Linked DNA regions of Methyloterricola oryzae. The protein of the gene in region 2 binds, or shares a complex with, the protein of the main gene of each other region. Links are inferred from orthologs where the notes say so. Each region holds a gene or a part of one and is shown on either strand. Other genes may lie near its edges.

What was found. The genes of interacting proteins can lie anywhere in the genome.
Region 1: the proteins of EK23_RS10970 (region 2) and pabB are in contact, whole or in part, in a solved structure (PDB 8RP0), measured with the Escherichia coli proteins. The link is inferred for Methyloterricola oryzae from one-to-one orthologs.

The regions. Positions count from the first base shown.
Region 1 is NZ_JYNS01000006.1:8,129-13,137, reverse strand. The notes cover bases 1,204-4,202. They hold pabB (aminodeoxychorismate synthase component I), read left to right. Parts: upstream 1,204-1,999; coding sequence 2,000-3,406; downstream 3,407-4,202. Other genes in these bases: EK23_RS09675 (cyclic di-GMP phosphodiesterase), read right to left, coding at 3,997-4,202; EK23_RS09680 (amino acid kinase family protein), read left to right, coding at 3,393-3,986; EK23_RS09690 (hydantoinase/oxoprolinase family protein), read left to right, coding at 1,204-2,003. In the rest of the region: EK23_RS09695 (ATP-grasp domain-containing protein), read left to right, coding at 1-955; more of EK23_RS09690, read left to right, coding at 945-1,203; more of EK23_RS09675, read right to left, coding at 4,203-5,009. UniProt on the Escherichia coli protein: Part of a heterodimeric complex that catalyzes the two-step biosynthesis of 4-amino-4-deoxychorismate (ADC), a precursor of p-aminobenzoate (PABA) and tetrahydrofolate.
Region 2 is NZ_JYNS01000007.1:31,835-36,785, forward strand. What follows is about bases 765-3,705. They hold EK23_RS10970 (anthranilate synthase component II), read left to right. Parts: upstream 765-1,920; coding sequence 1,921-2,490; downstream 2,491-3,705. Other genes in these bases: trpE (anthranilate synthase component I), read left to right, coding at 765-1,906; trpD (anthranilate phosphoribosyltransferase), read left to right, coding at 2,505-3,524; trpC (indole-3-glycerol phosphate synthase TrpC), read left to right, coding at 3,616-3,705. Outside these bases: EK23_RS10960 (phosphoglycolate phosphatase), read left to right, coding at 1-270; more of trpE, read left to right, coding at 419-764; more of trpC, read left to right, coding at 3,706-4,419; EK23_RS10985 (hypothetical protein), read right to left, coding at 4,428-4,951. UniProt on the Escherichia coli protein: Part of a heterodimeric complex that catalyzes the two-step biosynthesis of 4-amino-4-deoxychorismate (ADC), a precursor of p-aminobenzoate (PABA) and tetrahydrofolate.

The DNA.
Region 1 (5,009 bases), on a different replicon or contig from region 2:
CGGCCTGCGCGGGGAACGGCTGCCAGCGAGCCTGCTGCGTGAAGGCGGACTGATGCTGGAATCCGTGGTCGGCGATCTGCTGGATCTGGATGGGATCAGCGTGACGGTCCTGCGTGATGATCGCTTGGCGCCGATGCCGGAGCGGGCCGGGCTGACGCTGCGGGGGGTGGCCTCGGCCACTGAATTGCCCTTGATTTGGCGTGCCGAGGTAGCGGCCACCGACGCCACCTTGCCCATCGCCCCGGAGAGCGGCGGCATATTGGAGGCGCTGTGCACCGACGTCGAGCGGGCGGGAAAGCCGCTCCTCACCACGCCGGCTGACGGTGTGCGCCTGGCCGCCAGCAAGCTGCAGACAGCACGGCGCCTTTCGCATCATGGGGCGCCGGTGGTGCCCACCGAGCGCTGGCCGTCTGCCTCTCCAACCTGGCCCTGCGTCATCAAGCCCGACGATGGCGTTGGCTGCGAAGGCACACGGATCTTCGATCAGGGCGATGGGGCACCGGCTTTAAACGAAGAGACGGCCTGGGTTGTGCAGCCCCTGGTGCCAGGCGAGGCCCTGAGCCTGTCGGGGCTTTTTTGCAACGGGGCTGCCCGCCTGCTGAGCTGCAACCGGCAGATGATCGAGCGTGCTGGAAACGCTTTCGTGCTGCGCGGCTGCCTGGTGAATGCGCGGTCAGACACGGATGGCAGCTGGCAGGCGCTGCTGGATGATATCGCGCAGGCGGTGCCGGAACTCTGGGGCTATGCGGGAGTCGATCTGGTGCTGGGAGCGGACGGTCCGCAGGTTCTGGAGATCAATCCGCGACTGACCACATCCTATGCGGGACTAAGAGACGCGCTGGGACTCAACCCTGCGCGTTTGCTTCTGGACCTCAAGACGACCGGCGTCCTGCCGGGGCCCGTGAGGGGGCGGGAGACGATTGAAATTGCGTGGAGGACTGAATTTGCGGAATGAGCTCGTCGGCTGGGACATCGGCGGAGCTCACCTGAAGGCTTGTCTGCTGGAAGACGGCGAGCTTGTGGCAGTGGCGCAGCAGGCCTCGCCCCTCTGGCTGGGGCTCGAGCACTTTCACCGGGCGGCAAATGCCATCCTCGAATCGCTGCAGCCGGGCGCCGAATGCGTGCATGCGGTCACCATGACCGGCGAGTTGGCCGATGTCTTCGCCAGCCGGGAGGAGGGTGTCGCCGCCTTGACTGCGGCCCTGGGCGAACACGTCGGTTCGCAGCGAATGTACCTTTTTGCGGGACACCAGGGCTTCATGGCGGCGACAGACTTGCGCGTCGAGCACACGGCTGTGGTGGCGTCGGCCAACTGGCTGGCCACCGCGCTGTACGCGGCGAGCCGGGTGCGTGATGCCATCCTGGTGGACATCGGCAGCACCACCACGGATGTGATACTCCTGCAAAATGCTCAGGTGAACGTTCGAGGCTATACCGATTGCGAACGAATGCGTTACGATGAACTCGTCTACTGTGGCGTGGTCCGAACGCCGCTGATGAGCCTGGGACAGTACGCTCCTTTGGATGGGAACTGGGTCGGACTGATGGCCGAGCATTTCGCCACCACGGCGGACATCTACCGCCTGACCGGCGAGTTGCCGGAAGGGGCCGATCAAATGACGGCGGCAGACGGTGGCGCCAAGACGGCGGCGGCGAGTGCGCGGCGCATCGCGCGGATGGTCGGTCTCGATGCGGAGTCCATGGATGGGGCGGTCTGGCGCGGATTGGCCCGCTATTTTCGCGAACTGCAACTGCAGCGTGTGGGCTTGGTTTGCGAAAGACAGTTGTCCCGCGGCCTGACGCCGCCGCAGGCGCCCTTCGTCGGGGCTGGTATCGGCCGCTTTCTGGTGCAAGAATTGGCCCGTAGGTTTTCCCATCCTTATCAAAACATTGATGATCTTTATCCGGTGCGCGACCGCTCACCATCCGGATTCAACGTCGCCGACTGCGCCCCGGCCGCAGCAGTTGCTTGTCTTGCGAGGCAATGGCCATGCATAAAATGACCTGCAGAATCCACGAACTGCCGTATTTCGAGGATAGCGCCGGGCTGTTCATGCCCTGGGCAGACCGGCGCTGGGCGGTCTTCCTGGATAGTGGTCTCGCCCACGAGCAGCAGGGCCGCTACGACATCATTGCGGCGGAGCCGGTCTGCACCCTCGTCACGCGGGGTAATCTCACCGAAATCAGGGCCGAGGGCAACATCACCCTCTCGCCGGAAGATCCCTTCACCCTGGTCCGGCGGTGTCTCGGGGATGAGGCGCCGTCGATTCCCGGACTGCCCTTCTGCGGCGGTGCCATCGGCTATTTCGCCTATGATCTGGCTCGCCGAGTAGAGGTGCTGCCGGAGCGAGCCGCGGCGGAGGAAAATATCCCCGACATGGTGGTGGGCATCTACGACTGGGCCGTGGTGGTCGATCACCATGAGCGCCGCAGCTGGCTGGTGGGGCAGGGGCGTGATCCTGCGACCTTCGCGCGCTGGCCGCATCTGATCCAGGCCTTCAGCCAGGTTCAGACCATGCCCTGGCAGTTGGCCGATTTCCAGGTGCTGGGCGAGGTGTCGGCCGACATGAGCCGCGCACGCTACGGCCGCGCCTTCGATCGCATCCAGCATTACATCCGCGAGGGCGATTGTTATCAGGTCAACCTCACTCAGCGCTTTTCCGCCTACTGCAAGGGCAATCCCTGGTTTGCGTACCAGTCCCTGCGCCATATCAACCCGGCGCCATTCAGTGCCTACTTGAACCTTCCCCAGGTGCAGTTGCTCAGTTCGTCCCCGGAGCGCTTCCTCAAGTGCGTGGAGCGTTGCGTGGAAACCAAGCCGATCAAGGGAACCCGGCCTCGCTCGCCCAACCCGGCGGTCGACCAGGCACAGCTGGAAGAATTGCGCGGCAGCAGCAAGGACAGGGCGGAAAACCTGATGATCGTCGACCTCCTGCGCAACGATATCGGCCGGAATTGCCAACCGGGCTCGGTACATGTGCCGGGCCTTTTCGAGGTCGAAAGCTATGCCACTGTGCACCATCTGGTCAGCACAGTGCGCGGCAAGCTTGCCCAGGGCAGTCATGTCCTCGATCTGCTGCGGGGCTGCTTTCCGGGTGGCTCGATTACCGGAGCGCCCAAGATCCGCAGCATGCAGATCATCGAGGAACTGGAGCCCTGCCGGCGCGGAGTCTACTGCGGCTCCATCGGGTACGTGGGATACGATGGCGCCATGGACAGCAACATCGCCATCCGCACCCTGGTGCATTCCGACGGCCGCATCCGCTTCTGGGCGGGAGGCGGCATCGTGGTCGATTCCGACCAGGAGCAGGAGTATCAGGAGTGCTACCACAAGGCGGCGGCAATGCTGCACCTGCTGGAGCAGTTCAAGGTAAAACGGACCGGCGCGGACCATGTGGGTCGTTAAGCTGGGCGGCAGCCTGGCGGATTCAGACCTTCTGCCGCTCTGGCTGGAGGCCTTGGCGGAGTGCCCCGGCGTGGTGGTGGTGCCCGGTGGTGGGCCGTTTGCCGATGCTGTGCGGGAGGCTCAGGTGCGGTGGGCATTCAGCGAACAGATTGCGCACGACATGGCCATCTTGGGGATGCGCCAGTACGGTCTGATGCTCGCCGATCTGGGCGGCTTGCCGATGACCAGCGAGCCCGGGGAACTGCTTGAGTGGCGGGATCGCTGTGCGGTTTGGTTGCCGTTACCCAAGACGCTCAACGCCGCCGGGATCTGCGCTTCCTGGGATGTCACTTCGGACAGCATCGCCGCCTGGCTGGCGGCTCGTCTCGAGGCCGACAACCTGCTGCTCATCAAACACGCCAGTTTTAGCCAGCCGGCCCTGGAGTGCGGCTACCTGGCCGGCACCGGCGTCGTGGATGCGGGCTTCGAGTCCTATTATTCCCACTGTGGCTGTTCCGGCTGGATCGCCGGGGTTGAGGATCATGACCACCTTGCCGCGGCACTGGCCGCGCCGAGCGAGCATTTTCTGCGAATCGCCTGAACGCGTGCGTTCAGGCGGCGTGATTGAACCAGTTCTGGAAATCCGCCGGATCGATGCCAAAATCGCCCAAGTGCCGCATGGCTTTAATTCCGTAAGCTTGGCCGGATTTGTCTTTCTCGATATCGCGCAGGTCCAGCAGTCGCGGCGCAATCGGTTTCTTCTCACGGTCGCGTACGATGAGTATCTGTGGCCGCAGTTGAAGGCCTGGGTTCGATTCGACCACGATGGCGACTTCTCCTGAAGTCAGTTCGACGATGCTGCCAGGAGGGTAGACGCCGAGGCTGCTGATGAAGCCCAGCGCCAGATTCCGGTCGATCTGTCGTGCGGTGGCGATCTTGTTGAGGATTTGAATGGCGTCCAGGTGGGTGCGGCCTTTCTGGTAGCAGCGATTGCTGGTGATGGCGTCGTATTTGTCGACCACCGCGACGATCTTGGTGTTGAGGTTCAGCTGACTTTCCTGCAAGCCCCTGGGGTAGCCACTGCCGTCCAGGTTCTCGTGGTGACCATAAGCGACGTCCACCGTTCCGCTGAAGATGTTGCGCCCGGACATCAGGATGTCCCGCCCATAGACGGTGTGGAGCTTCATGGTCTCGAACTCCTCGTTCTCGAGCTTTCCTTCCTTGGTCAATATTTCCAGAGGCACCGATATCTTGCCCATGTCGTGCAATAGGCCGCAGGTGCCGATGGCTTCCAGCTCCTTGGTGTTCATGCCGGCGAAGCGCCCCAGTACGATGGAGTAGATGCAGACATTGAATGAATGCTGGCTGGTGTAATCGTCCTTGCTCTTGATCTGCATCAGGTACATCAGGGCTTCCTGATTCCGCATGAGGCTGCTGACGCATTCCGAGACCGCCGACTTTGCCAGTTGCACATCCAGGGCGCGGCCGAATTTGACGTCTTCCACAAAGCTCTTCACCAGATTGGTGGTGGCTTGTTTGGTGGCCTTGGCTTGATCCAGTTCCTGCTGGAAGCTGACGACCCTCTTGGGCTGTATCTGCTTGAAATAGGATTGGCCGGAGGAAC
Region 2 (4,951 bases):
GACTATATTGGCTGTGGCAACGAGTTCACGCAGCACAAGCCTCACCCCGAGCCGTTGCTCAAGACCGCGGAGCGGTTCGCACTACAGCCGGGGCAGTGCCTGATGGTGGGCGATTCGGAGAACGACGTGGAGGCAGCGCGGGCCGCGGGCTACGGTATCGTCTGCGTGCCCTACGGGTATCACCGATGTGAGCGCATCGAGGATCTGAAGCCCGACGCACTGGTCGGCTCCCTTGCGGAACTCCCGAATCTGCTGAGGAAGGCGGCCTGAAGCCATGTCCCCCATCCACATGCGCGAACGATGGCGTCCTGAAATCACGACTCGCGTTGCCGCGTAAAGCGCCCCTTTGGCGCTTGCCGGCACCCCACGGCTGCCCACCGGACAGCCACGCCATTCAGTCACCTTTTCAGAACCAATCATGACGCCCGAACAATTCAAGCAGTACGCCGCACAAGGCTACAATCGAATTCCAGTCGCCCGCCAGGTGCTTGCCGACCTGGACACGCCGTTGAGCGCCTACCTCAAGCTGGCGGACGCGCCCTATTCCTACCTATTCGAATCCGTTCACGGCGGCGAACAATGGGGCCGCTACTCCATCATCGGCCTGCCGTGCCGCACCATCATCCGGGTCCGCGGCCTGGACATCGGCATCGAGCACGACGGCGCGCCCCTGGAGTCACACCGCGTGCAAGACCCATTGCAGTGGATCGAGGAATATTCGGGCCGTTTCCGCGTGCCCGACATCGCCGGACTCCCCCGCTTCACCGGCGGACTGGTAGGGTATTTCGGTTACGAAACCATCGGTTACATCGAACCGCGGCTGCTGCGGGAAAAGCCTGACCCGCTCGGCAATCCGGACATTTTGCTCATGGTCTCGGACCAGGTACTGGTGTTCGACAATCTCAGCGGCAAGCTGCTGATCATCACCCACGCCGACCCCACGGAACCGGACGCCTATAACAGAGCCGAGGCGAAGCTGGATGAATTGGTGGCCCGACTCCGGGAACAGGCCTTGCCGCCAAGTCCCAAGTCCGAAGGGCGCCAGGTGGAGGAAGCCGACTTCGTTTCCGGCTTCACCCAGGAGGGTTTCGAGAACGCGGTACGCCGGGTCAAGGATTACATCGTCGAGGGCGACACCATGCAGGTGGTTTTGTCGCAGCGGCTGTCCATCCCTTACGCGGCCTCGCCCCTGGACCTGTATCGGGCACTGCGTTGCCTCAATCCGTCCCCTTACATGTACCAGTTGAATCTGGGCGACTTCCACATCGTCGGCTCCTCGCCGGAAATCCTGGTGCGTCTGGAGGACGACACCGTCACCGTACGTCCCATCGCCGGCACCCGCCGTCGCGGACGCACGCCCGAGGAAGACGTGGCGCTGGAAAAAGACCTGCTGGCGGACCCCAAGGAAATCGCCGAGCACCTGATGCTCATCGACCTGGGCCGCAATGACGCGGGTCGGGTGGCGGAAACCGGCAGCGTGCGGGTCACCGACAAGATGATCATCGAGCGCTACTCTCATGTCATGCACATCGTCTCCAACGTCACCGGAAAGCTGAAGGCGGGCAAAAACGCCTTCGACGTGCTGGCCGCCACCTTCCCCGCCGGCACCGTCAGCGGCGCGCCGAAGATTCGCGCCATGGAGATCATCGCCGAACTGGAGCCCGTGAAACGTGGCGTCTACTCGGGCGCCGTGGGATATATCGGCTGGTCCGGCAACCTGGATACCGCCATCGCCATCCGCACCGCCGTGATCAAGGATGGCATGCTGCACATCCAGGCCGGCGCCGGCATCGTCCACGATTCGATTCCCCTGAATGAATGGGAAGAGACCATGAACAAGGGCCGCGCGGTGTTCCGTGCTGTGGCCATGGCCGAGTCCGGCCTGGAGAAGGGAGAAAGCCTGTGAGCGCCCGCATCCTGATGATCGACAACTACGATTCCTTCACCTATAACCTGGTGCAGTATCTGGCGGAACTGGGCGCCGAGGTGGAAGTGGTGCGCAACGACCAGATCGCAGTGGAGGAAATCGAGCGCATCAATCCCGACAAGCTCGTGATCTCGCCCGGCCCCTGCACGCCGAAGGAAGCCGGCATTTCGGTGGCCGCAATCCACCGCTACGCCGGGAAATATCCTATTCTGGGTGTGTGCCTGGGGCACCAGAGCATCGGCCATGCCTTTGGCGGAAACATCATCCATGCCAAGAGCATCATGCACGGCAAGACCTCCATGGTGCACCACAAGGACACCGGGGTGTTCAAGGGGTTGAACAATCCGTTCCAGGCCACCCGTTACCACTCCCTGGTCATCGAGCGGGCCAGCCTGCCGGAATGCCTGGAGATCACCGCCTGGACCGAGGACCGCGACGGCAACCTTGACGAGATCATGGGCGTGCGTCACAAGACGCTCCCCATCGAGGGTGTGCAATTTCACCCGGAATCCATCATGACCGAGCAAGGGCACGACCTGCTGCGGAACTTCCTGACCCACTGAGGAGCCTGATTCCCATGGACATGCCCAAGGCCCTGCAAACCTTGCTGGACCACAAAGACCTGACACCCTCCGAGATGCGCCTGCTCATGCGCACCATCATGAGCGGCGGAGCCACGCCGGCGCAGATCGGAGCCTTCCTCATCGCCCTGCGCGCCAAGGGCGAGACCGTGGAAGAAGTGGCGGCGGCTGCGGAGGTGCTGCGGGAAATGGCGACCAAGGTCAAGGTGACCGGCCCCCACGTGATCGACACCTGTGGTACCGGCGGCGACGGCGCCAACACCTTCAACATCTCCACGACCTCAGCCTTCGTGGTGGCGGCGGCGGGCGGCCAGGTGGCTAAGCACGGCAGCCGCTCGGCCTCCGGGCGTTCCGGCAGCGCCGATGTGCTGGAAGCCGCCGGGGTCAATCTGGACCTGACGCCGGACCAGGTAAAAGCCTGTATCGATCAGGTGGGCGTGGGCTTCCTGTTTGCGCAGCGTCACCACGGCGCCATGAAATACGCCATCGGTCCGCGCCGCGAAATCGGCGTTCGCACCCTGTTCAACTTGCTGGGCCCCCTCACCAACCCGGCGGGCGCCACCAACCAGTTGGTCGGCGTCTTCGCGCAGCGCTGGGTGGAGCCCCTGGCCCAAGTCTTGAGAAAGCTCGGCAGCCAGCACGTGCTGGTCGTCCACGCCGACGACGGGCTGGATGAAATCAGCATCGCGTCGCCGACACTGGTCGCCGAGCTGAAGGGCGGCCAGGTGACGACTTACAAGGTGAGTCCGGAACAGTTCGGCATCGCCATGGCCCCGCTCACGAAACTCGCGGTGGACACCGTTGGCGCCAGTCTCAAGATCATGCTCGGCGTGCTCGATGGCCAAGCTGGACCCGCCGCGGACATCGTCGCTCTCAATGCCGGGGCCGCCATCTACGCGGCCAACCTGGCAGACAGTCTTGAGGCCGGTGTGGAGCGGGCTCGGGAAGTCATCGGCTCAGGCGCCGCACGGCGGAAATTGGACGAACTGGTAAGCTTGAGCCGGAGTTTCGCCTGACGGCGCGGGCTTGTGCCTCTCGCTTTGACGACCCGAACTCTGGCCCCAAAGCCAGCAGATCACGCTTACCGAATCACGCACGCTAGCGCACATGAACAACCCACCTGACATCCTGAAGAAAATCCTTGCCCGCAAGCGGGAAGAGATCACCGAACGCCAAGCCAAGATCAGCCTGCCGGAACTGCGGTCCATGGCCGAAGCGGCGGGTCCGGCCCGCGGGTTTGTGAAGTCGATACGGAATCGGCTAGCCAAGGGCCAGGCGGCGGTCATAGCAGAAATCAAGAAGGCCTCGCCCAGCAAGGGCGTGTTGCGGGAAGACTTCCGGCCCGGCGAGATCGCGCGCAGCTATGAGGCCGGTGGTGCGGCCTGTCTATCGGTACTGACCGACCGGGATTTCTTTCAGGGCGCAGAGGCCTACCTGGAAATGGCCCGCAATGCCTGTTACCTGCCAGTCATCCGCAAGGATTTTCTCATCGATCCCTATCAGGTTTACGAAGCGCGAGCCATCGGAGCGGATTGCATCCTGCTGATCGCTGCCGCGCTGGACAAAGCCACCATGGCTGATCTGGCACGCCTGGCCGGCGAACTGGGCATGGACGTGCTGATCGAGGTGCACGACGCGGCGGAACTGGAACAGGTGTTGCCCTTGGAATTGCCGCTGGTGGGCATCAACAACCGCAACCTGCGAACCTTCGACGTATCGCTGCAGACCACCTTGGACCTGCTGCCCATGATCGGCCCGGAGCGGACCGTCGTGACCGAGAGCGGCATCCTGGAACCCGCCGATGTAGCCTACATGCGGGAGCGCGGAGTGCATGCCTTCCTGGTGGGAGAAGCCTTCATGCGCGCCGACAACCCGGGGGAGCGCCTCAAGCATCTCTTCTTTGCAGCCTGATTAACCGATCAGACTTCGCCAGCGGCGGCAGCGCCGTCCAACGTCATTTCCTCGGCCGCTGCATTGAGGTCCCTCAGCGCTGCTACAAAACCTGCGGCAAACAGCCTGTGCGACCTCTCTCGCTTGGCAGCCAACTCGGGATCGGAAATCGTCGGCAGAATCACGGGATTGGTATTGATCTCCCAAACCTGCAGGTTGCCATCCTGATCCACGCTGTAGTCGATCCGGCCAAACTGGATCTGGGCCAGCGAACAGATTTCCCGCAATTTCTCGGCATGCGGGTTTTGACAGAGGTAATCCAACTCCCGATTAAGATGGACTTGCTCCTGCTCGGAGGATGAGAATTTGACGACCCAGCGCCTTGAAAACCACAGGTGGGCCGGTACGATGTGGCGTCCCACCACAAAGGCGCCATATTTGTTATAGAGCCCGACCGAATCCGCCGTCGCGGAGAATTCGGACACGATGATATCGCGCCGCCTATGGATCCGCCGCCGCACACGGGAAATGAAACCGGTCAGTGACCGGTCCC